One region of the Pseudomonas sp. 15C genome, then DNA from elsewhere that is predicted to be linked to it. Evidence: riboswitches for the same ligand, from Rfam matches in the RefSeq annotation. Region 1 holds a riboswitch; each other region holds the start of a gene.

Region 1 (9,785 bases):
ACGCCGAGTGCGCCAGCGCCAGCCGCCATCACCGGGCCGGCGTTGGGGCTGTCCCATTGTGGCGCCTGGGTGCGCCAGCACTTGAGCGCGAGGCGGGTTTTGCCGAGCAGCGCGTAGGTCAGCGCCACCAGCCGTGCAGGAATGTAGTTCAACACGTCGTCGATTTTCGCCGCCGCCCAGCCGAAGCGTTCGAAGCGTTCGTTGCGATAGCCCCACATCGCGTCCAGCGTGTTGCTCAAGCGATAGAGCACCACGCCCGGCGCACCGGCGACGACAAACCAGAACAGCGCAGCAAAGACCGCATCGCTGCCATTTTCCAGCACCGATTCGGTGGCGGCGCGGGCCACGGCGTTGCTGTCGAGCTCGTCGGTCTGGCGGCTGACCAGATAGCCGACGCGAGTACGCGCTTCGGCCAGATCGTCGGCGCGCAATGCCGCAGCCACTGGCGCAACATGTTCGCCGAGACTGCGCATGCCGAGGGCGCAGTACAGCGCAAGAATCTCGATGATCCAGCCGACATAGGGTGCCCAGGAAAACGCCGTGGCGAGCAGCGTCAGCGGCAGCACCGCGATCACCCACGCGGTCACACCATGGCTGCGCCAGCCGCGGCCACCGGCGTTGAAACGTTGCTCGATGCGCCCGGCAAAATTGCCGAACGCCACCAGCGGATGCCAGCGTTTCGGTTCACCGAGCAGCGCATCCAGCGCCACCGCGGCGACACTCAACAACGCCACACTCATTGACTCACTCCCCAGTAATTTTCGTACAGCAATTCGTTCAGCGGTCGCGCCTGCGCCCAGCCTTCGAGGACCAGCATCGGCGCCGGGTAGAACTCTTTGACCGGGCCCAGACACAGCACGGCCAGCGGCTTGGCACCCGGCGGCAAGTGCAGCAGATCGGCCAGCGCCTGCGGCTCGAACAGCGACACCCAGCCCATGCCCAATCCTTCGGCACGGGACGCCAGCCACAGATTCTGGATCGCGCAGGACAGCGAAGCCATGTCCATCTCCGGCAGCGTGCGCCGGCCAAAAATGTGTTTTTCGCGATCGTCCATCAGCGCCGCCACCAGTACTTCGGCGCAGTCGTTGATGCCTTCGACCTTGAGTTTCATGAACTCGTCGCTGCGCTCGCCAAGGGCCTCGGCGGTGCGCACGCGTTCTGCTTCCACCAGATGCTGAATCTGCCCGCGCAGGGCGCGGTCGCTGATGCGGATGAAACGCCAGGGCTGCATCAGGCCGACACTTGGCGCTTGATGGGCGGCTTCGAGCAAACGCCGCAACAGTTGCGGTTCAACAGTGCCGCCGCTGAAGTGACGCATGTCGCGGCGTTCGGCGATGGCTCGGTAAACCGCTTGGCGCTCGGCTTCGGAGAATGCGTTGTCGGTCATGGCCCCATCGCTGGCAAGCCAGCTCCCACAGTGGACGGTGCAATACCTGACGAAACGTAATCCCCTGTGGGAGCTGGCTTGCCAGCGATGGCGGTCTCAAGACCGGGCGCAAACAGCGCAGCGACAGCCGCAGGATTCGACGGAAAATAAAAGTGCACATAAGAAGCCGTCATCCGCCCTTCACGGTAGACCGCCTCGGCCCCTCGCCCACCGTTCGGGCTCAGCCCACGGGCAATCGGCGTCAGTTCGGTGGTCGTCAGCGAATGGTGATACGTGTGCCCGCGCAACGAGCCTTCCGGCAGATCGACCGCCTGCAACGCCAACGCCGCCAGACGCTTTTGCATCACCGCCTCGCCCCGCAACAACCCGACCAGTTCAGCGCGGGTGCCTTCGACATCGGTCAGCGAATCGAGCAGATAAAGCATGCCACCGCACTCGGCCAGCAACGGCTTGCCTGCCGCATGGTGCGCGCGGATCGCCTCGAGCATCGCAGTGTTCTGTGCCAGTGCAACGTGGTGCAGCTCAGGGTAACCGCCCGGCAGATACAGGCTGTCCGCCTCGGGCAATTGCGTGTCGCGGATCGGCGAGAAGAAGCTCAACTCGGCGCCCATCGCCCGCAACAGATCGAGGCTTGCGCCATAGGTGAAGGCGAATGCTTCATCACGGGCCACGGCGATCCGCACGCCGTGCAACAACGGCTCAGCAGCAGTCACGTCCGGCGCTGCGAATTCGACGACGGGCGGCAAGGCGACTTCGCAACTGCTGGCCAGTGCGTCGGCGGCAGCGTCGAGGCGCAGGTCCAGATCATTCAGTTCGCTGGCCTGCACCAGGCCAAGATGGCGACTCGGCAGCTCGATGCCGGTCTCGCGCGACAACGCGCCGTACCAGCGCAGGCCTTCGGTGAGGCTGCCTTCGAGCAATTGCGCATGACGCTGGGTGCCGACGCGGTTGGCCAGCACCCCGGCGAACGGCAGGTCAGGCTGATATTTCGCCAGGCCCAGCGCCAGTGCGCCGAAGGTCTGCGCCATGGCGGTGCCGTCGATCACTCCGAGCACCGGCACGCCAAAATGCCGCGCCAGGTCGGCGCTCGACGGCGTGCCGTCAAACAGGCCCATCACGCCTTCGATCAGAATCAGGTCCGCGTCGCCGGCGGCTTCCCACAACAGGCGACGGCTTTCCTGCTCGCCGACCATCCACATGTCCAGTTGATAGACCGGCGCACCGCTGGCGCGCTCGAGGATCATCGGGTCGAGAAAGTCCGGGCCGCATTTGAACACGCGGACCTTGCGCCCCTGATTGCGATGCAAACGGGCGAGCGCGGCGGTGACCGTGGTCTTGCCCTGGCCGGAAGCCGGCGCGGCAATCAGGACGGCCGGGCAGTGACGGGGCTGATTCAAAGTTCGACGCCTTTCTGCGCTTTGATCCCGGCCTGGAACGCATGCTTGAGCATGCCCATTTCCGTGACCGTATCGCCCATCTCGATCATTTCCGGCTTGGCGCCGCGCCCGGTCACCACCACATGCTGCATCGGTGGCCGCGCCTGCAAATCGCTGAGCACCTGATCGAGATCCAGATAACCGTGCTTGAGGGCGATGTTCAATTCGTCGAGCACCACCAGCCCGATCGACGGATCGCGCAGCAGTTCGCGAGAAACTTCCCACGCCGCCGTGGCAGCGGCGATATCGCGCTGACGGTCCTGGGTCTCCCAGGTGAAACCTTCGCCCATCACATGGAAGCGCACTTGCTCGGGGAAGCGGCGGAAGAACAGCTCCTCGCCCGTGCTGTTGCGGCCCTTGATGAACTGCACCACGCCGCACTGCATGCCGTGGCCCATGGCGCGGGCGAGCATGCCGAAGGCCGAGCTGCTTTTGCCTTTGCCATTGCCGGTCAGCACCAGCACCAGGCCGCACTCGTCGGGCGAATTGGCGATGCGTTCGTCGATCACGGCTTTTTTGCGCTGCATGCGCGCCAGATGGCGTTCGTCGCGCTCGGGGGAATCGGTCATGGGGGAGCTCTCCGTTGAGACGGGTAAACGGCGGGCAGGCACAAGAATAGACGGCAAAAAGCCTGGCATCGCCCACCGTGATGCCGCTGGATGGATCAGGCCGGTCTCCGGGCTCATGAGCGGCGTTGGCCAGACTGCGCGCCTTCCCGCTGTTGAGCAGTGGCATTGAACGCAGTGTTCACTCATTTACCGTTGCGGGGGCAGCGCCGGGATCGTCGTGGCTTCGCGTGAAGACCACCCTCACCGGCTTCCCTGTTTCACTCTGTCGACGCAGGTCACAGAGCACCTGAAACAAGCGGCGAAGGTTAGAGGGTTGGGGGTGGAGCGTCAATTAAAGAGGCGGCCAACGGGCGAGAAACTGCCCTCAATCAATTATCTGCCGGCAATCTTGTGCCAGACTGTGACAAGTGATATCAAAGAGCCATGCTTTTCTCGAAAAAGCACACCACAACAATAAGGACGATGACGATGCAAGGCATGATCATCAGCAACCCGCGCCTGGAATTCCTGCGCCCGGTGCTTGAACGCTGGTTTGACTGTATCGACCGCTACAACACCGTGCGCGGCGACGGCGATACGCCGTACTGGCATGATGAGAAAGCCAACCTCGGCCTGCTCTCGGCCGCCGCCTGGATGGCCGAACTGGTGACCTTGAACGACACCGTCACCCGTAAACAGAACGAAGACGGCGAGCGCAATGCCCGCGCCGATCTGTTTATCGCCGGCAGCGAAGACCGCGCCTTCATTCAGGCCACACAACGCTGGCCAAGGGCGAACAACCTCAACCTGACCCAACCCCTGGCCGATATAACCTCTGACGCCAAACGCATCAGTTACGCCAGCGATCTCAAGCTCGGCTGCCTGTTCGTCGCCCCGCAAAAGGCCCAGCACAGCGCCAGCCCCGAAGAATTGCAGGACATGGTCGACGACCTGCAAAAGGAACACACCTGCGCCGTGGCCTGGTATTTCCCCTACGCCTACCGCAAATTGCACAGCGACGCGGGCAACTATCACCCGGGCATCGCCGTGCTGTTCAAGGAAGCCCGCGGTTGAGCAGTTGAACCATCGGGCTTGCGCCCTCCTCTATGGTTAGGAATGCATTCATAGGGAAGATCAGCAATGCGCAAGCCCCACCTCGTTTTCGTCATCGCCCTCGCCGGCGGGCTCAGCGCCTGCGGCGAAACCTCCAGCCTGCAGGTCTCCGACGGCACTGGCCCGTCGCCGAAACTGCCGGAACCGAACAAGACCCTGATCCCGACGGTGAACATCGCCCCCGCGATCGGCTGGCCCGAGGGGGCAAAACCGACGGCCGCGGCCGGCACTCAGGTCGCCGCGTTCGCCGAAGGCCTCGATCATCCGCGCTGGCTGTACGTGCTGCCCAACGGTGACGTGCTGGTGGCCGAAACCAATGCGCCACCGAAACCGGATGACAGTAAAGGCATTCGTGGCTGGGTGATGAAAAAGGTCATGGGCAAGGCCGGCGCCGGCGTACCGAGCCCGAATCGCATCACCTTGCTGCGCGATGCCGACAAGGACGGTGTGGCCGAGACCCGAACGGTATTTCTACAAAACCTCAACTCGCCGTTCGGCATGACCCTGGTCGGCAACGATCTGTACGTGGCCGATACCGATCGCCTGTTGCGCTTCAACTACGAGCCCGGCGCCACCGAGATCAAGACCCAGCCGATCAAGGTCGTCGATCTGCCGGGCGGCACGCTGAACCATCACTGGACCAAGAACGTCATTGCCAGCAAGGACGGCAGCAAGCTCTACGTCACCGTCGGTTCGAACAGCAACGTCGGCGAAAACGGCCTGGATCAGGAAGAGGGTCGCGCGGCGATCTGGGAAGTCGATCGGGCGACCGGTAATCACCGGATCTTCGCCTCTGGCATCCGTAATCCCAATGGCCTGGCGTGGGAGCCCAGCAGTGGCGCGCTGTGGACGGCGGTCAACGAGCGTGACGAGATCGGCAGCGATCTGGTGCCGGACTACATCACCTCGGTCAAGGACGGCGGCTTTTATGGCTGGCCGTTCAGCTATTACGGCCAGCACGTCGACGTGCGAGTCAAGCCGCAGAACCTCGATCTGGTGGCCAAGGCCATCGTCCCGGATTACGCGGTCGGCCCGCACACCGCCTCGCTGGGCCTGACCTTCGCCGAGGGCAACACGCTACCGGCGCAATTCAAGGAAGGTGCCTTCATCGGCCAGCACGGCTCGTGGAACCGCAAACCGCACAGTGGCTATAAAGTGATTTTCGTGCCGTTCAGTGGCGGTAAACCGACTGGACAACCGGTGGATGTACTGACCGGCTTCCTCGACAAGGACGAGAACGCACTGGGCCGCCCGGTGGGCGTGGTGATCGACCCGCAAGGCGGGTTGCTGGTGGCGGATGATGTCGGCAACAAAGTGTGGCGCGTGTCTTCTGCCAAATAACTTTCACCTGACACAAACAACTGTAGGAGTGAGCCTGCTCGCGATAGCGCCTTGTCAGTCGACATCATCGGTGACTGAAAGACCGCTATCGCGAGCAGGCTCACTCCTACAGGGATTGTGTGCGATTGGATTTACGGGTTATGCGCCAACTGCCCCGGCTGCAGCACCCGCTTGGCGCTCAGATAGGCCTTCTGCCAATACGCCTTTGACAGACTGTCGAGCTTGACCGTGCCGCCCGTTGCCGGTGCATGCACAAACCGCCCTTCGCCGACATAAATGCCGGCATGGCTGACCTGCGAGCCGCCGTTGGTGGCGAAGAAAATCAGGTCGCCGGTCTGCAAGCCTTCCTTGCCGACGTTCGGTGCCTGCATGACGATCATTTCGCGGGTGGAACGTGGCAGCGAGATTCCCGCGGCATCGCGGTAGACGAAACCGATCAGGCCGCTGCAATCGAAACCCGAATCCGGCGTGTTGCCGCCCCAGCGATAAGGCGTGCCGACGAGGCCGAGCGCGCGAAAAAGCACGTCTTCAGCAACCGGTGAAAAAGCCTGGGAGGGACCGAACACAATCGGCGCGCGAACCACGGGGGCTGGCGGCGGTGTACGACTGGCGCAGGCGCTGAGCAGCGCGGCGCAGAGGATCAAGGTGAGGCGGGCCGACATCGTCATAAGCGGAACATCCTGATCAGGCTGCGGCTTTCTCTGCCGAATGGACAGAAACAAAACCGCCTGCGTCTGTACGCAGGCGGTTTGCCATCAATATGATTCAGGATTCTAGCGGCTACGCGGCAAACTTCAAGTAAGACTTTAACTTCACCTTGTAAAGTTTGTGTCTACTCTGTTTGCCGGTAGCCTGGCGTGTCGCCACGAAGCAGCGACATCAGGGAATTACTTGCGCGCGGTGACCACGGTCGGAGCGTTCGCCAGGGCGCGTTTCGCTTCGATGAAGGTCTTGCTCCAGTAGCTGTCACCCAGGCTGTCGATGCGAACACCGCCGCTGCGACGACTGCTGGAGTGGATGAACTGGTTGTCGCCCAGGTAGATCCCGGCGTGACTGACCCGGCCGCGACGGCCGTTGGTGGCGAAGAACAACAGATCGCCCGGCTCAAGGTTGCTGCGCGCAACCAGCGGCGCATCAACGTTGATCATTTCGCGGGTGGAGCGCGGCAGGTTCATACCGGCTTCTTCGCGAAACAGGTAGCCGATGAAACCGCTGCAATCGAAACCGGCTTCAGAGGTACCGCCGAAACGGTAACGGGTCCCGATCAGGGACATGCCGCGTTCGAGAATGCTGTCGGCCAGCACAGGAAGCTGATAAGGCTTCTTGCCGTTGAATTCATTGAGTTCTTTTTCGGTGTCCAGCTCTTCCTGGTAAATAACGGAAGACTGGGCCGTGGCGGAATTTTTAACCTGTTGAGGCTGCTCTTGAACTGGAGAGTGAGCAGCACAACCGTACAACAGGGTGACAAGTGCGAGAGGCACGAGGGGTGCGAAGCGCTTTAGCATGGGCACGACCGTGGCTGATAGTTGTAAAGAAGCCGAGACTATGCCCGCTATCGTCCTCATTTGCAAATTCAATCGAACTTTATGTGACTTGGCGGTTTCGCGTTTACATCTAAGCGCTTAAGCCCATTTGACCCGATACGCGACTTGCAACCCCTGCAGGAATGCGGATTTTCTGGCGCCTGAAAGATGCCGCCCTCCCCTTGAAACCTTTAGAACAACAGGCTCGGCTTACCAGCCCAAGGTTTCTTTGAGGAATGGAATGGTCAGCTTGCGCTGGGCCTGCAACGAGGCCTGGTCGAGCTGTTCGAGCAGATCGAACAACGCGCTCATGCTGCGCGTGCCGCGAGTCAGGATGAAGTGCCCGACCTCATCGGTCAGGTGCAAACCACGACGCGAGGCGCGCAATTGCAGCGCACGCAACTTGTCTTCATCGGAGAGTGGGCGCATCTGGAAGATCAGCGCCAGGGTCAGGCGCGATTTCAGGTCGGCCAGTTTCACTGGCAGTTCGCGCGGGGACGTCGACGCGGCGATCAGCAGACGCCGACCGCTGTCACGCAGACGATTGAACAGGTGAAACATCGCCTCTTCCCAGTCCGCCTTGCCGGCAATCACCTGCAAGTCGTCGAGACAGACCAACTCGTATTGTTCGAGGTTGTCGAGGATTTCGACGCCGCGGTCCATCAACTCGGCCAGCGGCAGGTACACCGCCGGCTCGCCCATCTGCTCGAAACGCAAGCACGCGGCCTGCAACAGATGCGTACGCCCTACGCCGTGTTTGCCCCACAGGTAGATCAGGCTCTCTGTCCAGCCGGCGTCGGCTTCGCACAGACGCTCGACATAGCCGAGTGCAGCGGCATTGGCGCCTGGGTAGTAGTTGATGAAGGTGGCGTCGTCACGCAGACGCACACCTAGGGGCAGCTGAATCGGTTTCATGCTGACTGAACGGTTACCAAGGAACCGTTAGTGGCCTCTGTGTAAAGTTGGCGAAGTTTATACCCGTGACGCTGAGCGCACAATGCGACAGAGTCCAAGCAAAATCAAAGGTTTGCGTTAACGCCTTGGTTTCCTGACAGATTCTTTGGCGCCAGCGCCTGTGGAAAACGCGGCAACCCGGCGGTTCGCCGGGCCGCCCTTCGCCCTTACAACTCCGGCTCGTTCACACCACTATAGATGTCGGAATCCTTGTACAGGTCGTGCACATGGCGCACCAGGACCATGATTACCGCCGCCACCGGCAGCGCCAGCAGCACACCGGTAAAACCGAACAACTCGCCACCGGCGAGAATGGCGAAAATCACCGCCACCGGATGCAGGCCGATGCGGTCGCCCACCAAAAGCGGTGTCAGCACCATGCCTTCCAGCGCCTGCCCGACCATGAATACTGCGACGATGCCAACCATCGGGTACAGATCGCCACCGAACTGGAACAACCCGGCGATCAGCGCCGCGCCGATACCGATCACGAAGCCCATATAAGGCACGATCGCCGCCAGACCTGCGATCAGGCCGATCAACAGGCCCAGCTCGAGACCGACGATCATCAGCCCCGCCGCGTAGATCACGCCCAGCGCCAGCATCACCAGCAACTGCCCGCGCACGAACGCGCCGAGCACTTCATGGCATTCGCCCGCCAGCGCCACCACGCGCTCTTCGCGATCACGCGGCAGCAGGCTGCGGATCTTCGCCATCATCACGTCCCAATCGCGCAGCAGGTAAAAGCTCACCACCGGAATCAGCACCAGATTCGCCAGCCAGCCAATCAGCGCCAGACTCGACGCCGTCGCCTGGCTCAGCACCACGCCGACGATGTCGGTGGTCTGGCCCATGTGTTCACTGATTGCCGCCTTGACCTTGTCGAACTTCCAGAAACCGTCCGACAGCCCCAGCTTCGCCTGCGCCCACGGCACCGCGGTGTGCTGCAACCAGTCGAGCATCTGTGGCGCCAATTCGTACAGACGCAGCAACTGCTTGGCGAGCATCGGCACCAGCACCAGTAACAGCGCAGTAACGATCAAGGTGAACAAGGCGAACACCGCGATGACTCCCCAGGTGCGCGACAGACCCGCGCGCTCCAGCCGATCCACCATCGGATCGAACAGATAAGCCAGTAGCAGCGCAACCAGGAACGGCGTGAGGATCGGGTGCAGCAACCATACAAACGCGCAAAGCAGGACTACCCCACCGAGCCAGAACCAACGCCGCGTATCGGCCATTTACCACTCCTGCTTCTATATAAAGAAAGATTTACCAACGAAAGCGTAACGACGGCGCCGCCGCTACCGGAGCCGGCGCTGCCACCGGTGCAACACCGCCCTCCACAGTCTGCGGCGCAGGCACCGGAGCCGGCGCTTCTGGCGGCAACTCCTGCAACTTCGCCAGCGAGAGTTGCGCACGCAACTGCTCGGCGCTGCCGTTGACCCGGTAGACGATACGATCGCCGTCAACAGTCTGCAGA
Region 2 (9,785 bases), on a different contig from region 1:
ACGACCAGCCCGAGCAGGGCCACCGGCACCGCCAGCCACACCGACGGCCAGCGCACCCCGCCGAGGTTGCCGAGCAGCCAGAACATGATCCCGCGGGCCTGCTCGGAACTCGCCGAGCGAGTAATCAGGAATGCGGTCAGCGCATTGAACAATTGCGAGCCGGCAATCCCGGCCAGAATGATCTGCCCGGTACCGTTGGCCGAACCACTGACCCGTGCCAGCAGAATCACCAGCACGAATGCCGTCACCGCACCGGCAAACGCGCCGGCCGACAGCGACACCAGCCCGGCACCCACGCCAAGCAAGGCGACCATTACCGCGCCAGTCGAGGCCCCGGCGGAGATGCCCAGCAGATAAGGATCGGCCAACGGATTGCGCAACAGCGACTGCAAGATCACCCCGCACGTTGCCAGCCCGGCGCCGCAGGCAGCGGCGACCAGTGCGCGGGTCAGGCGGTAATTCCAGACGATGCCTTCATCGATCGGGTCGAGCACATAACCGGCGCCCCACAGCTTGTTGGCCAGCACTTGCAGCACCACGCCCGGCTCGATCGAAGTCTCACCGATCGCCACGCCGCCGATAAGCGCAACCGATAGCGTCAGCAGTACCAGCAGCGAACGGATCAGGCGTCTGCTCATGGCGCCAGGTCGTAGGCATTGATGGCGGCGGCCAGTTGCGCCAGGCCGTCGAAGGTGCGCAGGCTGGCCTGCATGGCCATGGCATCGAGGATGATGATGCGGTTGTGTTTCACCGCGTCCATGTTGCGCGTCACCGGGTCGCTGCGCAGGAACGCGAGTTTCTTCTGATAGTCGTCAGCCGGGAAACGCCGACGATCCATGCGCGCGATGACCAGGAAAGTCGGGTTGGCTTTGGCAATGGTTTCCCAACCCACGGTCGGCCATTCTTCATCCGACTCGACCACATTGCGCACACCCAGGGTGCTCAGCATGAAATCCGGAACGCCTTTGTGCCCGGCCACAAACGGCTCGATGTCCATCTCGGCGCTGGAAAACCAGACCACAGCGCTGACATCCTTGCGCTGCTGGGTTTTCGCCGTGGCGATCGACTGCGCGAGGCTGGCCTTGAGTCGTTCGTTGAGCCGTTCGCCACGCGCCTGCACATCGAAAACCTGCGCCAGTTGGCTCACGCCTTTGTAGATGCTGTCGATGCGAAACGGCGCCAGCCGCGTGCCATCGGAGCCGACGAGGTTGTCCTTGGCTTCGCAATCGGAGGGCAGCAGGTAGGTCGGAATCTTCAACTCATGAAACTGCTCGCGGGTGCCGACCGCACCTTGCGGGCCGACCATCCATTCCAGCTCCACGGCGACCAGTTCCGGGCGCTTGCCGATCACCGCTTCGAAGCTCGGTTCGTTATCAGCGAGGCGCTCTATCTTTTCGTTCTGCGCCTTGTATTGGGGCAGCACGTCGTTGAACCACAGCGAAGTGCCAACGACTTTGTCGCTCAGACCCAGGGCATAGAGCATTTCCGTGCCGGCCTGGCCGATGGTGATCGTGCGTGCCGGGGCGTGCTGAAACGTCAGGCTGCTGCCGCAGTTCTCGATCGTCAGCGGATAAACCGTGGGCGCCGCTTGCGCCAAGGCACAGAGGCCCAGACTGGTGAACAGGGTGGCAATACGGGGCAGCAGCATGGGGCAGTCTCCAATGGAACCGTACGGGGAGGGCGGGTACGGTTTGGAAACACACCATCAAGCGCCATCAGGAAATAACGCAAGGCCGGTCATCACGCGAAAAACGCGCACGGCACGATGTCCTTCCCGGACACCCCGCCGGTTAGTAGTCATTGTGCCGGCAGGTCTCCTGACTGATGCGTCATCGCCTGGCTCCGGCCTTCCCGGGGGTTACCCAGTGGCAGTCGAGGAGCAGGCTCGGCACCTACAGTTGCGGGGGCAGTTCCGATCGATGCTGAACAAGCACCTCGGATTCCCTATTAATCCCATGCGGAAACCGGCGGCGGCATGGTAGACGATTTGGGGGGATGAGGGGGAGATGAATCTTTTGAAAAGCCCCTCACCCTAACCCTCCCGAAACGTCGGACCGCCCGTAGGGAGAGGGGACTGACCGCGGTGTTTGGGCGACATATGGCCACACCGAGTACCGAGCTGAACACAAATTCAGAAGCTAACGAAGATCGGCTCCCTCTCCAGGGGGAGAGGGCTGGGGTGAGGGGCGGGGCCACCACAAGTCCAAAGCCGACCGCATGCCTCTAGCCACCCGCCTGCAGATCCTGAAAAAAACAAACGTCACAACCCGGATTTGCAATCCGCGAACCCCCAACGCTAATATACGATCCATATACATTCCGTATCGGATTACCTCCATGGGCATCGTAAAAATTTCCGAAGACATGCACGAAAACCTGCGCATCTCCAGCAATGCACTCAGCCGCTCGATCAACGCGCAGGCCGAGCACTGGATGCGCATCGGCATGCTCGCCGAGTTGCACCCCAACCTCGACCACAGCGCGATCTGCCGTTTGCTGATCCGCGCCGAGCAGAATGGCGGGCTCGACCTGCACCAACTGACACAGGAAGTCGCCCTCGCATGAGAAACCAGATCAAGCTCAACACCCCGGCCGAGATCGAAAAATCCCGCGCGGCCGGCAGACTGGCTGCCGAAGTGCTGGCCATGCTGGTACCCCACGTCAAGGCCGGGGTGACCACCGATGAACTGGATCGGCTGTGCAACGACTACATCGTCAACGTACAGAAAGCCGTTCCGGCCAACGTCGGTTATCACGGCTTCCCGAAAACCGTCTGCGCCTCGGTCAACGACGTGGTCTGCCACGGCATTCCTTCTGCTACTCCGCTGAAGGATGGCGATATCCTCAACCTCGACATCGCCGTGATCAAGGACGGCTGGTTCGGCGACACCAGCCGCATGTACGTGGTCGGTGAGGCCACGCCTGAAGCGCAACATCTGATCAAGACCACCTATGACGCCATGTGCGCAGGTATTCGCGCGGTCAAACCGGGCGCCACGCTGGGCGATATCGGTTACGCGATTCAGAGCCTCGCCGAAAAGGAAGGCTTCAGCGTGGTGCGCGAGTATTGCGGCCATGGCATCGGCAAGATCTACCACGATGAACCGCAGATTCTGCATTACGGCTTTCCCAATCAAGGGATGAAGCTCAAGGCGGGAATGATTTTTACCGTCGAACCGATGCTCAACGCCGGCAAACGCCACGTGAAGAACATGCCCGATGGCTGGACGGTGCTGACCAAGGATGGCTCGCTGTCGGCGCAGTGGGAGCACATGGTGGCGGTGACGGAGACCGGGTTTGAAGTGCTGACGGCGTGGCCGGATCAGATCGAGGGGTATGCGGCTATCAGTTGATACTGCGTTTGGCGGTCAGAATTCGTGAAATCCAACGCATAAAAAACGCCGCTTGAACAAGCGGCGTTTTCTTTTGGCCGTTACTTCAGATCGAACCGATCCAGGTTCATGACCTTCGTCCAGGCCTTGACGAAGTCATTGACGAACTGCTGTTGTGCATCCGCACTGGCATACACCTCGGCCAGCGCGCGCAACTGCGCATTGGAACCGAACACCAGATCCACCCGGGTTGCGGTCCATTTCGGCGCGCCGGTCTTGCGGTCCCGTCCTTCGAATTCATCAGCATCGCGCGTCGTCGGTTGCCACTCCACGCCCATGTCCAACAGGTTCGTGAAAAAGTCATTGCTCAGCGCTTCGGGTTTATCGGTGAAGACACCATGCCGGGTCTGCCCGACGTTGGTATTCAACACCCGCAGGCCGCCGAGCAGTACGGTCATTTCCGGGGCGGTGAGGGTCAGCAGTTGCGCCTTGTCGATCAGCAGGGTTTCAGCCGCGACGGTGTATTTGCCTTTGCTGTAGTTGCGGAAACCGTCGGCAATCGGTTCAAGGAAGCCGAACGATTCGACATCGGTCTGCTCCTGCGAGGCATCCACGCGCCCGGGCGAGAACGGCACGCTCACTGAATGACCAGCGTTCTGTGCGGCTTGCTCGACCCCGGCATTGCCGGCCAGCACGATCAGGTCCGCCAGCGAGATTTTCTTGCCAGTGCTTGCGCCATTGAATTCGCTCTGAATGCCCTCCAGGGTTTGCAGCACATGGGCCAGTTGCTCTGGCTGGTTGGCTTGCCAGAACTTCTGTGGTGCCAGACGCAAACGCCCGCCGTTGGCACCGCCACGTTTGTCCGAGCCGCGGAAGGTCGAGGCCGCCGCCCACGCCGTTGAGACCAGTTGCGCAACCGACAGGCCTGAGGCGAGGATTTTGCTTTTCAGCGCGGCGGCGTCGCTGTCGTCAATCAACGCATGGCTGACGTCCGGCAACGGGTCTTGCCAGAGCAATTCTTCGTTGGGCAATTCCGGGCCGAGGTAGCGTGACAGCGGGCCCATGTCGCGGTGGATCAGTTTGTACCAGGCGCGGGCGAAGGCGTCGCCCAATTGCTCGGGATTGGCCAGGAAGCGTCGCGAGATCTGCTCGTAAGCCGGGTCGAACCGTAGCGCCAGATCAGAGGTGAGCATGGTCGGCGAGAGCTTTTTGCTCGGGTCATGGGCATGCGGAACCGTGCCGGCGCCGGCGCCGTTTTTCGGTTGCCACTGATGCGCCCCGGCCGGGCTCTTGGTCAGTTCCCACTCGAAGCCGAACAGGTTTTCCAGGTAGTTGTTGCTCCAGCGGGTGGGCGTGGAGGTCCAGGTCACCTCCAGACCACTGGTGATGGTGTCTGCGCCCTTGCCGGTGCCGAAGGCATTTTTCCAGCCCAGGCCTTGCTGTTCGAGGCCGGCCGCTTCCGGTTCAGGGCCGACGTTGTCGGCCGGGCCGGCACCGTGGGTCTTGCCGAACGCGTGGCCGCCCGCAATCAGCGCCACGGTTTCTTCATCGTTCATGGCCATGCGGCCGAAGGTTTCGCGTATGTCTTTGGCCGAGGCGACCGGGTCCGGGTTGCCCTCGGGACCTTCCGGGTTCACATAAATCAGGCCCATCTGCACCGCAGCGAGCGGGTTCTCCAGATTGCGCTCGCCCTGATCGGTGCGGCTTTCTTCCTTGCCGTGCAGATCCGGTTCGGCTACCAGCGTACCGTCACCGGGTTCCTGTACCGGGCCGTTGCTCTTGCCGTAACGATTGTCACCGCCCAGCCATTCGGTTTCCGACCCCCAGTACACGTCTTCATCCGGTTCCCAGACATCGGCGCGACCACCGGAAAAACCAAAGGTCTTGAAGCCCATGGATTCCAGCGCGACGTTGCCGGTGAGCACGATCAGATCGGCCCAGGAAATGTTGCGGCCGTATTTCTGCTTGATCGGCCAGAGCAGGCGGCGGGCCTTGTCGAGGCTGACGTTGTCCGGCCAACTGTTGAGCGGGGCGAACCGTTGCTGACCGGAGCCGGCGCCACCGCGACCATCGGCTGTCCGGTAGGTGCCGGCGCTGTGCCAGGCCATGCGCACGAAGAGCGGGCCATAGTGACCGAAGTCCGCCGGCCACCAGTCCTGAGAATCGGTCATCAATGCGCTGATATCTTGCTTCAGCGCCTGAAAATCCAGGCTATTGAACGCCTTGGCATAGTCGAAGTCCTGGCCCAGCGGGTCAGACTTGGGCGAGTGCTGACTGAGGATTTTCAGGTTCAGTTGATTCGGCCACCAGTCTCGGTTGGTCGTGCCGCCACCGGCGGCATGGTTGAACGGGCATTTCGATTCGCTTGCCATGTTCGAGTCCCTATCAGGTCTGCTGCGGCCGGCTGGTGCCGACTTCGGACTTGTAAGGCTAGACCCGACTTGGCAAACCAGCTAATAGCGCAGGTATTGCGCGCCGATAGGCAAACTCTCTCAGCGCCGCGCTGCTTCGGGTCAGCGGGATCAGCTCGATTGCGCCGTGTCGTCATCGGGCACATCGTCGAGAATGTCCTCTTGCCCCGGCAGTTCAGTGATCACGCTGAAGTCACTGACTTCCACCGCGCCTTGCCCGTAACCGAGCAAATGAAACGAAAACGCCTTGCGCTGTTGCGGGTTTTCAAAGCTGAAGTCCATTTCCAGCGGCTGATCCGCCGTTGCGACCATTTCCGCCGGTAAGCCCAGCTGCACGTCCTGTTCGAACTCCTTGGCCTTGAGTTGTATGTACGCCGCTTGCTGCGGGTCGACCGCGCGCACGGTCAGGCGGACGCGAGTGTGCGAGCCCTTGGGCATTTCCAGGTACTGCGCACCGATCAGGTTGTCGGCCCAGTCATCCTTGATCTGCGCTTGCAGCGGGATGATGTTGTTGCTGCCGAACTGGTAGCGATGATTGAGCGGTGTGCGCAGCAGCGACAGGTCCAGGGCATTGGCGCGGGCGGCGATCTGCCGGGCCGGATGACCGCTGTAGCGACCCTTGTAAATGGCGCTGTCGGCGATGAAACCAGCGCTTTCGTAATAGCGGCAGCGGCGCGGCATGTCGCATTCGGAGAAGATGCCGCGGCCATCGTGATAGCGCAGCTTGCCATTGGTGAATGACATGATTTCGCGGCCGGAATCATAGTCACGGAACAGCGAGCGACCGCTCAGCGCGGAGGGCACTGGCAGGTCGAAGTAGTCGAGGATCGAAGTGCTCAGATCGACGTGACCATAGACACCTTTGTTCAGGCGCGGCAGTTGCGCCTGCTCCGGTGCCAGGGTCAGGTTGAACCCCCACGAGGAGGCCAGACGCACGCCGTCGATGCCATGGGATTCGTCCGATGTGATCACCACCAGCGTGTCCTTGAGCACGCCTTTGCGTTCCAGGCCACTGAGAAACTGATCCAGCGCATCGTCGAGATAACCGACGGCGGCCTGCTTCGGCGTTTCGTAACGCTGCAGATAATCGTCCGGTGCGGAGTAGGGCTGGTGAGTGCCCACGGTGAGCAGGGTGAGCATCCACGGCTGTTTGTGTTTCTTCAACTGGCCAACGTAATCCAGCGCACCCTCAAAGAACGCCTTGTCATCCTTGCCCCATGGAAATACCAGATAGTTGCTGTTGCTGAACCATTCCAGCCCATGGGTGGCATCGAAGCCGATGTGCGGCATGATCTTGTCTTTGGCCATGAAGCGCAGCCCGGCACCTTGCAGGTAATGCGTGCTGAAACCGTGGTCACGCAGTTGTGCCGGCAGACAGGCCTGATTGCGCTCGTTGAGGGTGAGCATTTCCACGCCTTTGGGCGTGCCGTTGTTGAGTTTGTCGTAGTCGCCGCAGAGCATGGCGTACAGACCGCGAATGGTCTGGTGCGTGTGCAGCACGTAATCCGGAGTGTTCATGCCGCGCTCGGCCCAGCGGCTGAGGTTGGGCATCAGGTCTTCCTGGTAATGACTGCCGATGGCCTCGCGGTTGGCGCGGATGTAGGCGCCGGGAATGCCCTCCAGTGCGATGATCAGCACGTTGCGCGCCTGTCCCGGTGCGGTCAGCAGTTTTTCTCCGTTTAGGTCGACATCGGTCAGCCCGGCCATCGCCGGTGCGGGTTCTTCGGCATCGCCGTCCAGCCATTCCTCGGCGCGAATCTGCAGGTCCGCCACTTCACTGGCGAGCAGTTGATGCGGCAAGTTGTACAAACGCCACGGGTCGGCTTCGTTCGGCCACAGGTTCTGCGCGCCCCAATGCGCAGCGAACAACACCAGCGGCGCGCCCCAGACTGCACGGGGCAGAGGCGTGAGCGGTCGGTCGCGGCCGGCGAAGCGGGTCAGCAGCCACACCAGTAATGCCAGCAGCAATGTCAGGCCCAGTGCGGGGTGCGCCAGGCCGCCGCCGGTGGAGTTTTCCACGAATTGCGGGTCGACCAGGTAATGAATGTCGGAAGGCGTCGGCAACCGACCGACCGCGCTGACCAGTTCCGCGGTCGCCACCGCCAGCACGCTCCACAACAGCAGCACCGGCAGAGCCAGCCACCACGCACGGCGATGCAGCAAAACCAGCAACAGGCTGCCCACGGCCAGATCCGACAGATAACCCAACGGGCTCGACCAGCCCAACGCCGCGCGCAGGCTCATCGGCACAATCAATACCAACAGCAGCAGAGAAAACAGTCGGGCGTGTGGTTGCCGCAACCGGTTGAAAAGAGCGCTCACAAAAAGACCTTCCAGCCATCAAATCGTCATAAAAGTGTGGGCGATGATAGCAAGGCTCGGCCATCTGATTGCCTTTTAAAACGCTCGGGTGATGCGCAGGGACGAGCGCTGGCGCGAATGGAAAAGCAACTGGAAACCCCTATGGTTGCTGGTGGAGCGCGGCGAACGGCCTGTTTGCCGATGGGGATTTTCCCGGGGTTTTATTGTGTCAGGCTGTTAACGTTCGACGTTGTAGCAGCGCAAGGCATACGCTCAGCGTCCAGTGCTATCGATATGCAATAAAGATATTTAATTTCTATTTTTTATAGCGATAAAGTCAGGCCTTTCAGCAAACCACCCCCTGCTGCGAGGTTGTCATGCCCACACCGTTGAAACGTTCCGCATTGACCCTGTTGGCCGCCGCCCTGGCGGGCACAGCGTTGTTCAGCTCGGTCGCTCAGGCCGAGGGCAAGATCAGCATCGCCCAGCAGTTCGGCATCGGTTATCTGATCCTCGACGTGGTCCGCGACCAGCAACTGATCGAGAAACATGGCAAAGCCCAGGGCCTGGACATCGAGGTCGACTGGAACAGCATTTCCGGCGCCACCGCGATGAATGAAGCGCTGCTGACCGGTTCGCTCGACGTAGTCTCGGCCGGCGTGCCGCCGATGCTCACCGTGTGGGATCGCACCAAAGGCAAACAGAACGTCAAGGCCATCGCCGCGCTCGGCTCGATGCCCAATTACCTGCTGACCAACAATCCGAATATCAAAACCCTCAAGGACTTCAGCGACAAAGACCGCATCGCCGTACCGGCGGCAGGGGTGGGCTTCCAGTCGCGCACCTTGCAGATCGAAACCGCCAGGCTGTTCGGTGATGCCCAATACAAGAAGTTCGACGACATTTCCGTCAGCCTGCCGCACCCCGATGCGACGGCCGCGCTGATCGCTGGTGGCTCGGAGATCAACTCGCATTTCTCCAGCCCGCCGTTCCAGTATCAGGCGTTGCAGAACCCCAATGTGCACAAAGTGCTGAGCTCCTACGACGTACTCGGCGGCCAGGCGACGTTCAACGTGCTGTACACCACGGAAAAATTCCACGACGAAAACCCCAAGACCTACAAGGCGTTCTACGACGCCCTGGCCGAGGCCGAGAAAATCATCAAGGCTGACAAACCGGCAGCGGCCCAGGCCTATATTCGGGTCGAACAGTCGAAGTTGCCGTTGGCGCTGGTGGAGCAGATCGTCAACGACCCGGAGATCGACTTCACGGTGGTGCCGCAGCGTACGTTTATCTATGCCGAGAAATTGCAGGAATTGGGCGTATTGAAAAACAAGGCGGGAAGCTGGAAGGATTACTTCTTTGAAGAGGCGCATGGTGGGGCGGGGAGTTGATGTTCCGCGCCAGGATCAAAAGCCCCTCACCCTAGCCCTCTCCCAGAGGGAGAGGGGACTGACCGAGGTGCATGCGAGAGATACGCCAACCTGCGATACCGAGTCGAACGAAAGTTTTGAACGGCCCACAAATCGGCTCCCTCTCCAGGGGGAGAGGGCTGGGCGGGCGGCGTTCCGATGAGGGGTAGCTCCACCCTGAAACTCAAGCCGAACACCCATGCTCATCATGGAAACCACCGCAGATCACCGCGCCACCGCTTCACCTGCCCGCCAGCCACCACCCAACGCGGTATAGAGGTTGACCTCAGCCACCAACTGCGCCAGCCGGTCGCTGATCAAGGCTTGTT
Region 3 (9,785 bases), on a different contig from region 1:
CTGATCGATGTGGTGGAAGACGGCATTGCGGTGTTGCAGTTCGGTGGCGGTTGCCAGGGCTGCGGCCAGGCCGACGTGACCTTGAAGGAAGGCATCGAGCGCACGCTGCTCGAGCGCATCCCTGAGCTCAAGGGCGTGCGCGACGTGACCGACCACACGCAGAAAGAAAACGCCTACTACTAAGGCGTTCGCTGCGAATATGAAAAACGGCGCCCCGTGAGCGCCGTTTTTTTATGCCCCCGCTTTACCCAGGGTGGGAGCGAGCCTGCTCGCGAAGAGGCCATCAAGGGCGATAAAGATGCGCATGCCCCGCCCGATACAACGACGACTCGCTGAACACCTCACTCCCCAGCACCCGCCCGACCAGAATCAATGCCGTACGCCGAAAGCCTTTCGCTGCAACCTTGTCCGCAATGTCCGCAAGCGTGCCCACCACCCAATCCTGATCCGGCCACGTCGCCCGGTGAATCACCGCAATCGGACAATCCGCACCGTAATGCGGCAACAACTCCACAAGAATCTTCTCCAGATGATTGACCCCCAGGTGAATCGCCATGGTTGCACCATGTCGGGCCAGATTGCCCAGTTCTTCGCCCGCCGGCATCGCAGTCTTGTCGGCATAGCGAGTCAGAATCACGCTTTGCGACACATCCGGCAGGGTGAGTTCGGCTCCGAGCAGCGCCGCACAGGCGGCGGTGGCCGTCACGCCCGGAATGATCTCGAACGGGATACCAAGCTCACGCAGATAACGAATCTGCTCACCGATCGCGCCGTACAGGCTCGGATCACCGGAATGTACCCGTGCGACGTCATGGCCGTCGGCATGCGCGGTCTTGATCAGCTCGATGATCTGCTCAAGGTGCAGCTCGGCACTGTTGACCACGGTTTGCGCCTGGTGCCCCTCGAGCACTGCGGCGGGTACCAGTGAACCGGCATAGATGATCACCGGACAGTGGCGGATCAACCGTTGGCCTTTGACAGTGATCAATTCCGGGTCGCCGGGGCCGGCGCCGATGAAATAAACGGTCATCGTTGGATCCTTGGAGAAGAGGCGCGACAACGCTTCAGATGAAGATTGTTCATGATGGATGGCGGCGATTATCAGGATTTACGCGGCGCCGGCCAACGCCAGAGTGGCTTGAGCGTATTTTTGTCGGCTGATCAGCAGCTTTGCCGGCGCCTGCAGGAGTTGTTCGGCAAGCGCCAGCGCTGCGCTTTCCGCCACGCCGTAGCAGCCGGTGCGTTCGTAAGCGATTTGCGACTGGTGGCTGAGCATTGACTGGTAACCGGCCAATTCCTCGCTGCTGAAGTACAGCAGGGGCAAGGCCAGTTGTACGGCCAGTTCTTGCAGGCCCGGTTCGTCGCGCTTCAAATCGATGCTGGCCAGGGCCTTGATTGACTTGAGCTCGATGCGGTGCGCCTGCAAGGCCTGGTCGAGCAACGCGCGCAGCGTGCTGGTCGGACAGCCGCGTTGGCAGCCGAGGCCGACCACCAGCGTGGACGCCGCGCGGTCATCGCTCATGCGTGGTAGTGACCGTCGCTGTTGCGGCGGAACAACCAGGCGCTGATCAGGCCCAGGGCCAGCCAGAACGCCACGTTGGTCAACTGCGAAGCGATCTTGAACTGGCTTTCCAGCGCCTCGGGCGCGAGCATTGAATGCACCAGCGGCTGCGGCGCGCCGATCACATGCGGCACGGCGAGAATCGCTACACCGAGCAGCTTCATCAGCCAGTGCCGGCTGAAGGCGATCAGCGACAGGCCGACGGCGGTCGAGGCCGCAGTGCCGATCCACCACATCTGCCGCGACGCCAGATCAGCCGCAGCGGTGCCCGGCAATTCCGGCGGCAGGCCCAGCGTTGGCGCCAGCACGAACGTCGCGTAACCGGCCAGACCCCAGAGCAAGCCTTGCGCGGTGGAGCGCGGCGCTCTCAATGTATACAGGCCGGCAAGCATCAGGGCGAAACCGACCGCCACCACCAGATTGCCACCGGTGGTCGAAACCACGCGCTGCCAGCCGTTTTCCGGCTCCCAGGCTTCGCCGTCATGGCTGTGCGCCGCGGTGCCGGCCGCGTGTTCGTGGACTGCGGCGACCGGCTCGGATTTTTCATAGGTTTCCGCCTGAAGAATCAGCGGCGAGACCCAGAAGCTTTGCAGCAGCGTGAGGAGCAGGGCGGCCAGCAGGCCAGTGAAACCTGCGGTTTGCGCAATTCGCTTGATCATGTCGAGAGGTCTCAGTGGCACGGAAACGCAGCGCTGTGGCGGGTGTCGTGGGCCGCGTTGTGCACCGCTTCGATATGCGAGAAACCGGCGAAATACACCAGGCCCGCGCCGAGAATCGAGGCGAAGGCGGCGGCAATCAGGCGTTGGCTCAGGGTGGTGGTGCTGGCGATTTTATCCGTGTTGCTGCCGGTGCTGCTGATGATCGACATGGCGCTTCCCTATAGTGTAAGGGGCAGTCGAACGCATGCGGACCCTGCGTGACGGACACGCAGAGGTACGAACAGCGCCCGCCCACCGCGGGTTTGTTATGTCCAGTGACGCCGATAGCGCACTGTGTGTTGCGGGCCGGTCTCCGGGCTCGCGAGGGGTTGGCGCCTGGCCGACCTGCAAGCGTCACCTTCCCATGCCGGGTTGGCACAGTGGTTTTGACGCTTCGCTCGCTTACCGTTGCGGGGGCAGCACCGGACTGACATGGCTCTGAGTAAAGCACATGATTCACCGGTTTCCCGTTTCACCCTGTGAAGGGCACCCGTAACAAGGCGTACAGGAGAGCATGCGGGTGGGTTTGAGTCAATTTCGGGCAGTAGTGAATATCCACGAAACCAAAGCATTGACCCATCATCAACCCATGCGTAGCCTTGCGCCTTCGAGGTTCTTCGGCATCTGTCGAAGCTAAGAAGGGAACGCGGTCAAAGCCGCGGCTGCCCCCGCAACTGTGAACGGTGATGTTCGCTGCAACGCCACTGCCAGCTCGGTCCACGAGCCCGCGGGAAGGCGCAGCGAATGCCAGGCCCGGCGCCTGAACACTGTCAGCCAGGAGACCTGCCTCGTCACAGATTCTCACTTTCAACCGGGCGGGGTGATCCGGTGGCGAATACTTCCGGCGCGCCTGCGCGTGGCCGGTCCTCGTCCCGTATGCCCGCCGCTTGCCAAAGGGCATACCGATGAAAACACTGGCCAAACTCCCCGTCACCATCGTCACCGGTTTCCTCGGTTCGGGCAAAACCACCTTGCTGCGGCACATGCTCGACAATGCTCAGGGCCGGCGCATTGCGGTGATCGTCAACGAGTTTGGCGAGCTGGGCATCGACGGCGAAATCCTCAAGCAGTGCACCATCGGCTGCACCGAAGAAGAAGCCAGCGGCCGCGTTTACGAACTGGCCAACGGCTGCCTGTGCTGCACCGTGCAGGAAGAATTCTTCCCGGTGATGCGCGAACTGGTCGCGCGTCGCGGCGATCTCGATCACATCCTCATCGAAACCTCGGGCCTGGCCTTGCCCAAGCCGTTGGTGCAAGCCTTCCAGTGGCCGGAAATCCGCAGCGCCTGCACCGTTGATGCGGTGATCACTGTGGTCGACAGCCCGGCCGTGGCCGCCGGCACCTTTGCCGCGTTCCCGGATCAGGTCGATGCCCAGCGCAAGCTTGACCCGAACCTCGATCACGAGTCACCGCTGCACGAACTGTTCGCCGACCAACTGGCCAGCGCCGATCTGGTGATCCTCAATAAAGCCGACCAGACCAGTCCAGAAGATCTGGCGCGCGTGCGCGCTGAAGTCGCCGAAGAGTTGCCACCTGCGGTAAAAATCATTGAAGCGAGCAACGGCCGTCTGCCGCTGGACGTGCTGATCGGCCTCGGTGCCGGTTCCGAAGAACACATCGACAGCCGTCACAGTCACCACGACCATCACCACGACGGTGATGACGATCACGATGACCACGATCACGACGCCTTCGACTCGATCTCCATCGAACTGCCGCAAGCCGACGAAAGCCTGCTGCTCGACGCGCTGACGCAACTGGTGGTGCAACACGGCATCCTGCGCGTGAAAGGCTTCGCCGCGATTCCGAACAAGCCGATGCGCTTGCTGATTCAAGGCGTAGGTACGCGCTTCGACAAGCATTTTGACCGTCAGTGGGGCGCCGACGAAGCGCGCGTAACGCGTCTGGTGTTGATCGGCCAGGAATTGGATGCAGCGCAGCTCGAAGCGCAACTGCGCGCCGCGCTCAGCGTTTAAGTCATGCACCTGCTCAGGACCCAGCCCGGCGGTTTCGTCTCGGATGACAACATTGCCGACCTTGGCCAGACGCCCGCCGAGTTGGTGATCCTGTGCAGCGGCGATTCCAGCCTTGCGCTGCTCGCCGAAGCGGCGCAGCAGTTGCCGCAGGACTACCCGAGCCTGCGCCTGGCCAACCCGATGCAGGTGCAGAATCACGCCTCGGTCGATCTGTACGTCGATGAAGTGTTGCGCCACGCCAAGCTGATTCTGATTTCGCTGCATGGCGGCATCGCCTATTGGCGGTATGGCGTCGAGCGCCTGGTGGAATTGTCCGAGCGCGGCGTGCAAGTGATTCTGGTGCCGGGCGACGATCGCCCCGACCCGGAACTCAGCGACTTGAGCACCGTCAGCGCGGTGGACCGTGACCGTCTCTGGCAGTTCTTGCGTCAGGGTGGACTGGGCAACGCGCTGGATTTTTTCCGCTGCCTGGGCAATCGCTGGTTCGCCCGCGATTACCCGTGGGGCGAGCCGCAAACCTTGCCGCGTACAGCGATTTACCACCCGACCAAAACTACTGCTGCCCTGAGTGACTGGCAAGCTGAATGGCTGCCCGCACAACCGGTCGCGGCGCTGCTGTTTTACCGCTCGCACCTGCAAGCAGCCAACACTGGGTTCATCGATGTGTTTTGCCAGCGCATGCAAGCTGCGGGGCTCAATCCTTTGCCCATCGCCGTGGCCAGCCTGAAAGAACCCGGCTGCCTGACGGTGGTCGAGGATTGGCTGGACGAAGTCGAGGCCGGGGTGATCCTCAATACCACCGGTTTTGCCCAGTCCAGTCCCGAAGCGCCGCACCTGCGACCGTTTCGCCGCAATATCCCGGTGATCCAGGCGATCTGCGCCCAGGACAACGAGCCCGGCTGGCGCGACAGCGAGCAAGGCCTGGGCCCGCGCGATCTGGCCATGCACATAGCCTTGCCGGAACTTGACGGGCGCATCATCAGTCGGCCGATCAGCTTCAAGGATCTGGCCTGGCGCAGCGAGCGCAGCCAATCGGATGTGGTGTGCTATCGCGCGCAACCCGAGCGCATGGATTTTGTTGCTGAACTGGCGCGGCGCTGGACTGCTCTGGCGCGGGTACCGAACAGCGAAAAGCGCATCGCGCTGATTCTCGCCAACTACCCGACCCGCGACGGGCGCATCGGCAACGGTGTCGGCCTCGACACGCCAGCGGCAGCGCTGAATATCCTGCGTGCGTTGCAGGCTGAGGGCTATCCGGTTTCGGCCGATTTGCCAGGCAGCGGCAGCGAGTTGATCCAGCAATTGCTCGGCGGCGTCAGCAATGACCTCGACACGATTGACCTGCGCCCATGCCAGCAAAGCCTGGCGATGGACGCTTATATGGCGATGTTCGATGCATTGCCTGAATCCAACCGCGCCGCTGTGATCGCCCGTTGGGGCGCGCCGCACAACGACCCGATGTGCCGCGACGGACGCATGATGATCGCCGGGCTGCGTTTCGGTCTGACCTTCGTCGGCATTCAGCCAGCGCGTGGTTATCAGGTCGACCCGAGTGCGGTTTATCACGACCCGGACCTGGTCCCGCCGCACGCTTATCTGGCGTTCTATTTCTGGCTGCGCAACACCTATGGCGCGCACGGGGTGATCCATGTCGGCAAGCACGGCAACCTTGAATGGCTGCCGGGCAAAGGTGTCGGCCTCTCGGAAAACTGCTGGCCGGACGCGCTGCTCGGGCCGCTGCCGAATATCTATCCGTTCATTGTCAATGACCCGGGCGAGGGCGCCCAGGCCAAACGGCGTACGCAAGCGGTAATCATCGACCACCTGATGCCGCCGCTGACCCGCGCGGAAACCTACGGGCCGTTGCGCAATCTCGAACTGCTCGCCGACGAGTATTACGAAGCGCAGTTGCTCGACCCGCGCCGCGCCCGGGAATTGCAACGCGACATTCTGCAACTGGTGCGCGATACGCAGATCGACCGCGAGCTGCAACTCGACGCCGCGCTGGACAGTGACGCCGACGCGGCGATCTGGTTGCCGCGTCTGGATACGTATCTGTGTGATTTGAAGGAGTCGCAGATTCGCGATGGCCTGCATATCTTCGGCGAGTCGCCGAGCGGGCGTTTGCGCATCGATACCTTGCTGGCCTTGCTGCGGATTCCGCGCGGGGATGGCAAGGGCGCGCAATCAAGCCTGCTGCGCGCGGTGGCAAAAGCGTTTGAACTAGGTTTCGATCCACTGGATTGCGCTCTGGCCGAGCCGTGGGAGGGACCGCGTCCAAGCGAACTGCAAACCGTCACCGACGAAGTCTGGCGCACCGCCGGCGACACCCGCGAACGCCTCGAATTGTTCGCCACCGAGCTGATCTCCGAATCCCTGCATATCCCTTGTAGGCCTTCGCCTGCTCGCGATAGCAGTGGATCAGCCAACATCAAATCAACTGACACACCGCCATCGCGAGCAGGCTCACTCCTACAGGAATCGGGGTGGGCTGAAGTCGGGTTAATCATTGATAATTTGCGCGAAGTCATCGCACCACGCCTCGACGCCTGCGGCCCGGCAGAAATGCGCGGTCTGCTCGACGCCCTCAGTGGCCGTTTCGTCCCCGCCGGCCCGAGCGGCGCGCCCAGTCGCGGGCGCCTCGACGTGCTGCCGACCGGGCGCAATTTCTATTCGGTGGATGTGCGCAACCTGCCGACCACCACCGCGTGGCGTATCGGTTTTCAGTCAGCGACGCTGATTCTCGAACGGCATCTGCAGGATCACGGCGACCATTTGCGTCAGCTCGGCCTGTCGGTCTGGGGCACCGCAACCATGCGCACCGGCGGTGACGACATTGCCCAGGCCATGGCGCTGATGGGCGTACGGCCGGTGTGGGCCACCGGTAGTCAGCGTGTCGATGATTTCGAGATTCTGCCGCTGAGCCTGCTCGACCGCCCGCGCGTCGATGTGACGTTGCGCGTTTCGGGATTTTTCCGCGATGCGTTTGCCAACCTGATTCGCTTGTTCGACGCTGCGGTGCAAGCGGTCGCGGCGCTGGACGAGCCGGACGACCTCAATCCGCTGGCGGCCAAAGTGCGCGCCGAGCGCGAGACGCTGCGTCAGTCCGGCGTCGACGAGGACACCGCGCGGCGCCAGGCCGGCTGGCGTATCTTCGGCGCCAAACCCGGTGCTTACGGCGCTGGCGTGCAGGGCGCTGTCGACGGTCGCCTGTGGCAGAGCCGCGAAGACCTCGCCGAGGTTTATCTGAACTGGGGCGCTTACGCGTATGGCGGCGCCGACGAGGGGACCGCTGCACGCGAGCAGTTCGTCCAACGTCTGAGTCAGGTGCAGGCGGTGCTGCAGAATCAGGACAATCGCGAGCATGACTTGCTCGATTCCAACGATTACTACCAGTTCCAGGGCGGCATGCTCGCCGCCGTGGAAAGCCTGCGCGGCGAAGCGGCGGCGAGTTATCACGGCGATCATAGCCAACCTGATTTGCCGAAAATCCGCACCCTGAAAGAAGAGCTGAACCGGGTAATTCGCTCACGCGCAGCAAACCCGAAGTGGATCGACGGGGTCAAGCGTCACGGCTATAAAGGCGCGTTCGAGATGGCCGCGACGGTCGATAACCTGTTTGCCTTCGACGCGACCACGCAGTTGATCGACGATCATCAATATGCGTTGCTGGCCGACGCCTATTTGCTGGACCCGCAGACCCGGGAGTTTGTCCGCGAGCACAATCCGCATGCCTTGCGAGACATGACCGAACGCATGCTCGAAGCGCAGCAGCGCGGCATGTGGCAGGAGCCGGGGGCTTATAAGGAAGCGCTGGAGAATTTACTGCTGGATATCGAGGAAGATGGGTAGCGCCTGCAAAAGCCAACCCTCACCCCAGCCCTCTCCCGGAGGGAGAGGGGGCCGATCTGTGTTGTATTCGAAACCTATGTTCAACTCGAACTATCAGATCAATGCAATTCGTGAGATCACCTCGATCAGTCCCCTCTCCCTCCGGGAGAGGGCTAGGGTGAGGGCCTTTTACCTGACACCCCGCAACATTGAAGAACATCCGAATCAGTTCCCTCTCCCTCCGGGAGAGGGCTAGGGTGAGGGCCTTTTACCTGACACCCCGCAACATTGGAGAACACCCGAATCAGTTCCCTCTCCCTCCGGGAGAGGGCTAGGGTGAGGGGCTTTACCTGACACACCAGAACATTCAAGACCACCAACGACCACGCCAGAGAACCCACACATGACCGACACCCCACATTTCCCCCTCTCCGCCGTGGTCGGCGCCGATGATCTCAAGCTCGCCCTGTGCCTCACCGCCATCGATCCGAAAATCGGCGGCGTGCTGATCGAAGGTCCGCGCGGCATGGCCAAATCGACCCTGGCCCGCGGCCTTGCGGACCTGCTCGCCAGCGGCCAGTTCGTCACCTTGCCGCTGGGCGCGACCGAAGAACGTCTGGTCGGCACCCTCGATCTCGACGCCGCCCTGAGCGACGGTCGCGCGCAGTTTTCCCCCGGCGTGCTGGCCAAGGCTGACGGCGGCGTGCTCTACGTCGATGAAGTCAATCTGTTGCCTGATCACCTGGTCGATCTGCTGCTCGACGTCGCCGCCAGCGGCACCAACCTGATCGAACGTGACGGGATTTCCCATCGTCATTCGGCGAAATTTGTCCTGATCGGCACGATGAACCCGGAAGAAGGCGAGTTGCGCCCGCAGCTGCTCGACCGATTCGGTCTGAACGTCGCGCTCAGCGGCCATACGCAACCGACCGAGCGCGGCCAGATCATTCGTCGGCGGCTGGATTTCGACAGCGATCCGCAGGCCTTTTGTGCGCAATGGGCCATCGCGCAACAAAGCCTGCGTGAGCGCTGTGAGCGTGCGCGCATCGCATTGACCGGCATCGAACTGGACGATGCCGCGCTGGCGCAGATAACCGAACGCTGTTTCGCCGCTGGCGTGGATGGCTTGCGCGCCGATCTGGTATGGCTGCGCGCAGCCCGCGCGCACGCGGCATGGCGTGGGGCGGCAGTGATTGGCGAGGAAGATATTGACGCCGTGGCCGAGTTTGCCCTGCGCCATCGTCGTCGCGAACCCTCGGTGCCGCCGAGCCCGCAACAGCAGCAACAGCCACAACAACCGCCACAGGCGCCCAATCAGGCGCAAAGCACCGTGAGCGAAGGGCAGGGCCAGTGGGGCGATATGCCGGCACCGGCGCTCGCCACCGGCACTCGACGAGAAGTACCCGCCTGGCCAAAAAAGCCCTAGGCATTCGCCCCCGATCCGACGCGGGGGCGAATGCCAGACCCCGCGCCGGACGGCTCGACAACGGACGCCAAGGCAAGCGCCACAGCGCCAGGAATGGCTCGGTGAACTGGCCGGGCACGTTGATAAACGGGCGGCCACGACTGCGTGAAGACCTGCTGTTTCAGCTGCGCACCCGCTCGCCGCATGAGTTGTGGCTGGTGATTGTCGATGCCTCCGCTTCGACCCGACGCCATCAGGCGCTGAGCGATGCCAAAGGTCTGCTCGCACAAGTGTTCGACGATGCCTACCGCCAA

What was found. A riboswitch is a leader RNA that binds a small molecule or an ion and turns the genes downstream of it on or off. The one in region 1 is predicted to bind cobalamin.
Region 2: it holds a riboswitch for cobalamin, as region 1 does, so the genes downstream of both, ACYYKW_RS18855 (ABC transporter substrate-binding protein) here and cobO (cob(I)yrinic acid a,c-diamide adenosyltransferase) in region 1, are expected to answer to the same signal.
Region 3: it holds a riboswitch for cobalamin, as region 1 does, so the genes downstream of both, cobW (cobalamin biosynthesis protein CobW) here and cobO (cob(I)yrinic acid a,c-diamide adenosyltransferase) in region 1, are expected to answer to the same signal.

The regions. Positions count from the first base shown of each region.
Region 1 is NZ_JBUDGD010000041.1:28,810-38,594, reverse strand. It holds gene cbiB (adenosylcobinamide-phosphate synthase CbiB) at 1-740, opposite strand, end outside; gene bluB (5,6-dimethylbenzimidazole synthase) at 737-1,387, opposite strand; gene ACYYKW_RS19265 (cobyrinate a,c-diamide synthase) at 1,384-2,784, opposite strand; gene cobO (cob(I)yrinic acid a,c-diamide adenosyltransferase) at 2,781-3,392, opposite strand; cobalamin riboswitch at 3,474-3,697, opposite strand; gene ACYYKW_RS19255 (hypothetical protein) at 3,861-4,445, shown strand; gene ACYYKW_RS19250 (PQQ-dependent sugar dehydrogenase) at 4,512-5,825, shown strand; gene ACYYKW_RS19245 (C40 family peptidase) at 5,957-6,493, opposite strand; gene ACYYKW_RS19240 (C40 family peptidase) at 6,713-7,330, opposite strand; gene hda (DnaA regulatory inactivator Hda) at 7,559-8,263, opposite strand; gene ACYYKW_RS19230 (AI-2E family transporter) at 8,470-9,543, opposite strand; gene ACYYKW_RS19225 (DUF2066 domain-containing protein) at 9,575-9,785, opposite strand, start outside.
Region 2 is NZ_JBUDGD010000039.1:42,245-52,029, reverse strand. It holds gene ACYYKW_RS18860 (FecCD family ABC transporter permease) at 1-638, opposite strand, end outside; gene ACYYKW_RS18855 (ABC transporter substrate-binding protein) at 635-1,648, opposite strand; cobalamin riboswitch at 1,791-1,984, opposite strand; partial or broken gene ACYYKW_RS18850 (ParD-like family protein) at 2,197-2,565, shown strand; gene map (type I methionyl aminopeptidase) at 2,562-3,353, shown strand; gene katG (catalase/peroxidase HPI) at 3,434-5,704, opposite strand; gene ACYYKW_RS18835 (LTA synthase family protein) at 5,855-8,065, opposite strand; gene ACYYKW_RS18830 (ABC transporter substrate-binding protein) at 8,422-9,438, shown strand; gene ACYYKW_RS18825 (efflux transporter outer membrane subunit) at 9,682-9,785, opposite strand, start outside.
Region 3 is NZ_JBUDGD010000013.1:48,088-57,872, reverse strand. It holds gene nfuA (Fe-S biogenesis protein NfuA) at 1-183, shown strand, start outside; gene cobM (precorrin-4 C(11)-methyltransferase) at 284-1,030, opposite strand; gene ACYYKW_RS09795 (cobalamin biosynthesis protein) at 1,109-1,522, opposite strand; gene ACYYKW_RS09790 (CbtA family protein) at 1,519-2,220, opposite strand; gene ACYYKW_RS09785 (CbtB domain-containing protein) at 2,232-2,429, opposite strand; cobalamin riboswitch at 2,547-2,768, opposite strand; cobalamin riboswitch at 2,853-3,064, shown strand; gene cobW (cobalamin biosynthesis protein CobW) at 3,165-4,235, shown strand; gene cobN (cobaltochelatase subunit CobN) at 4,239-8,087, shown strand; gene ACYYKW_RS09770 (ATP-binding protein) at 8,470-9,492, shown strand; gene ACYYKW_RS09765 (vWA domain-containing protein) at 9,417-9,785, shown strand, end outside.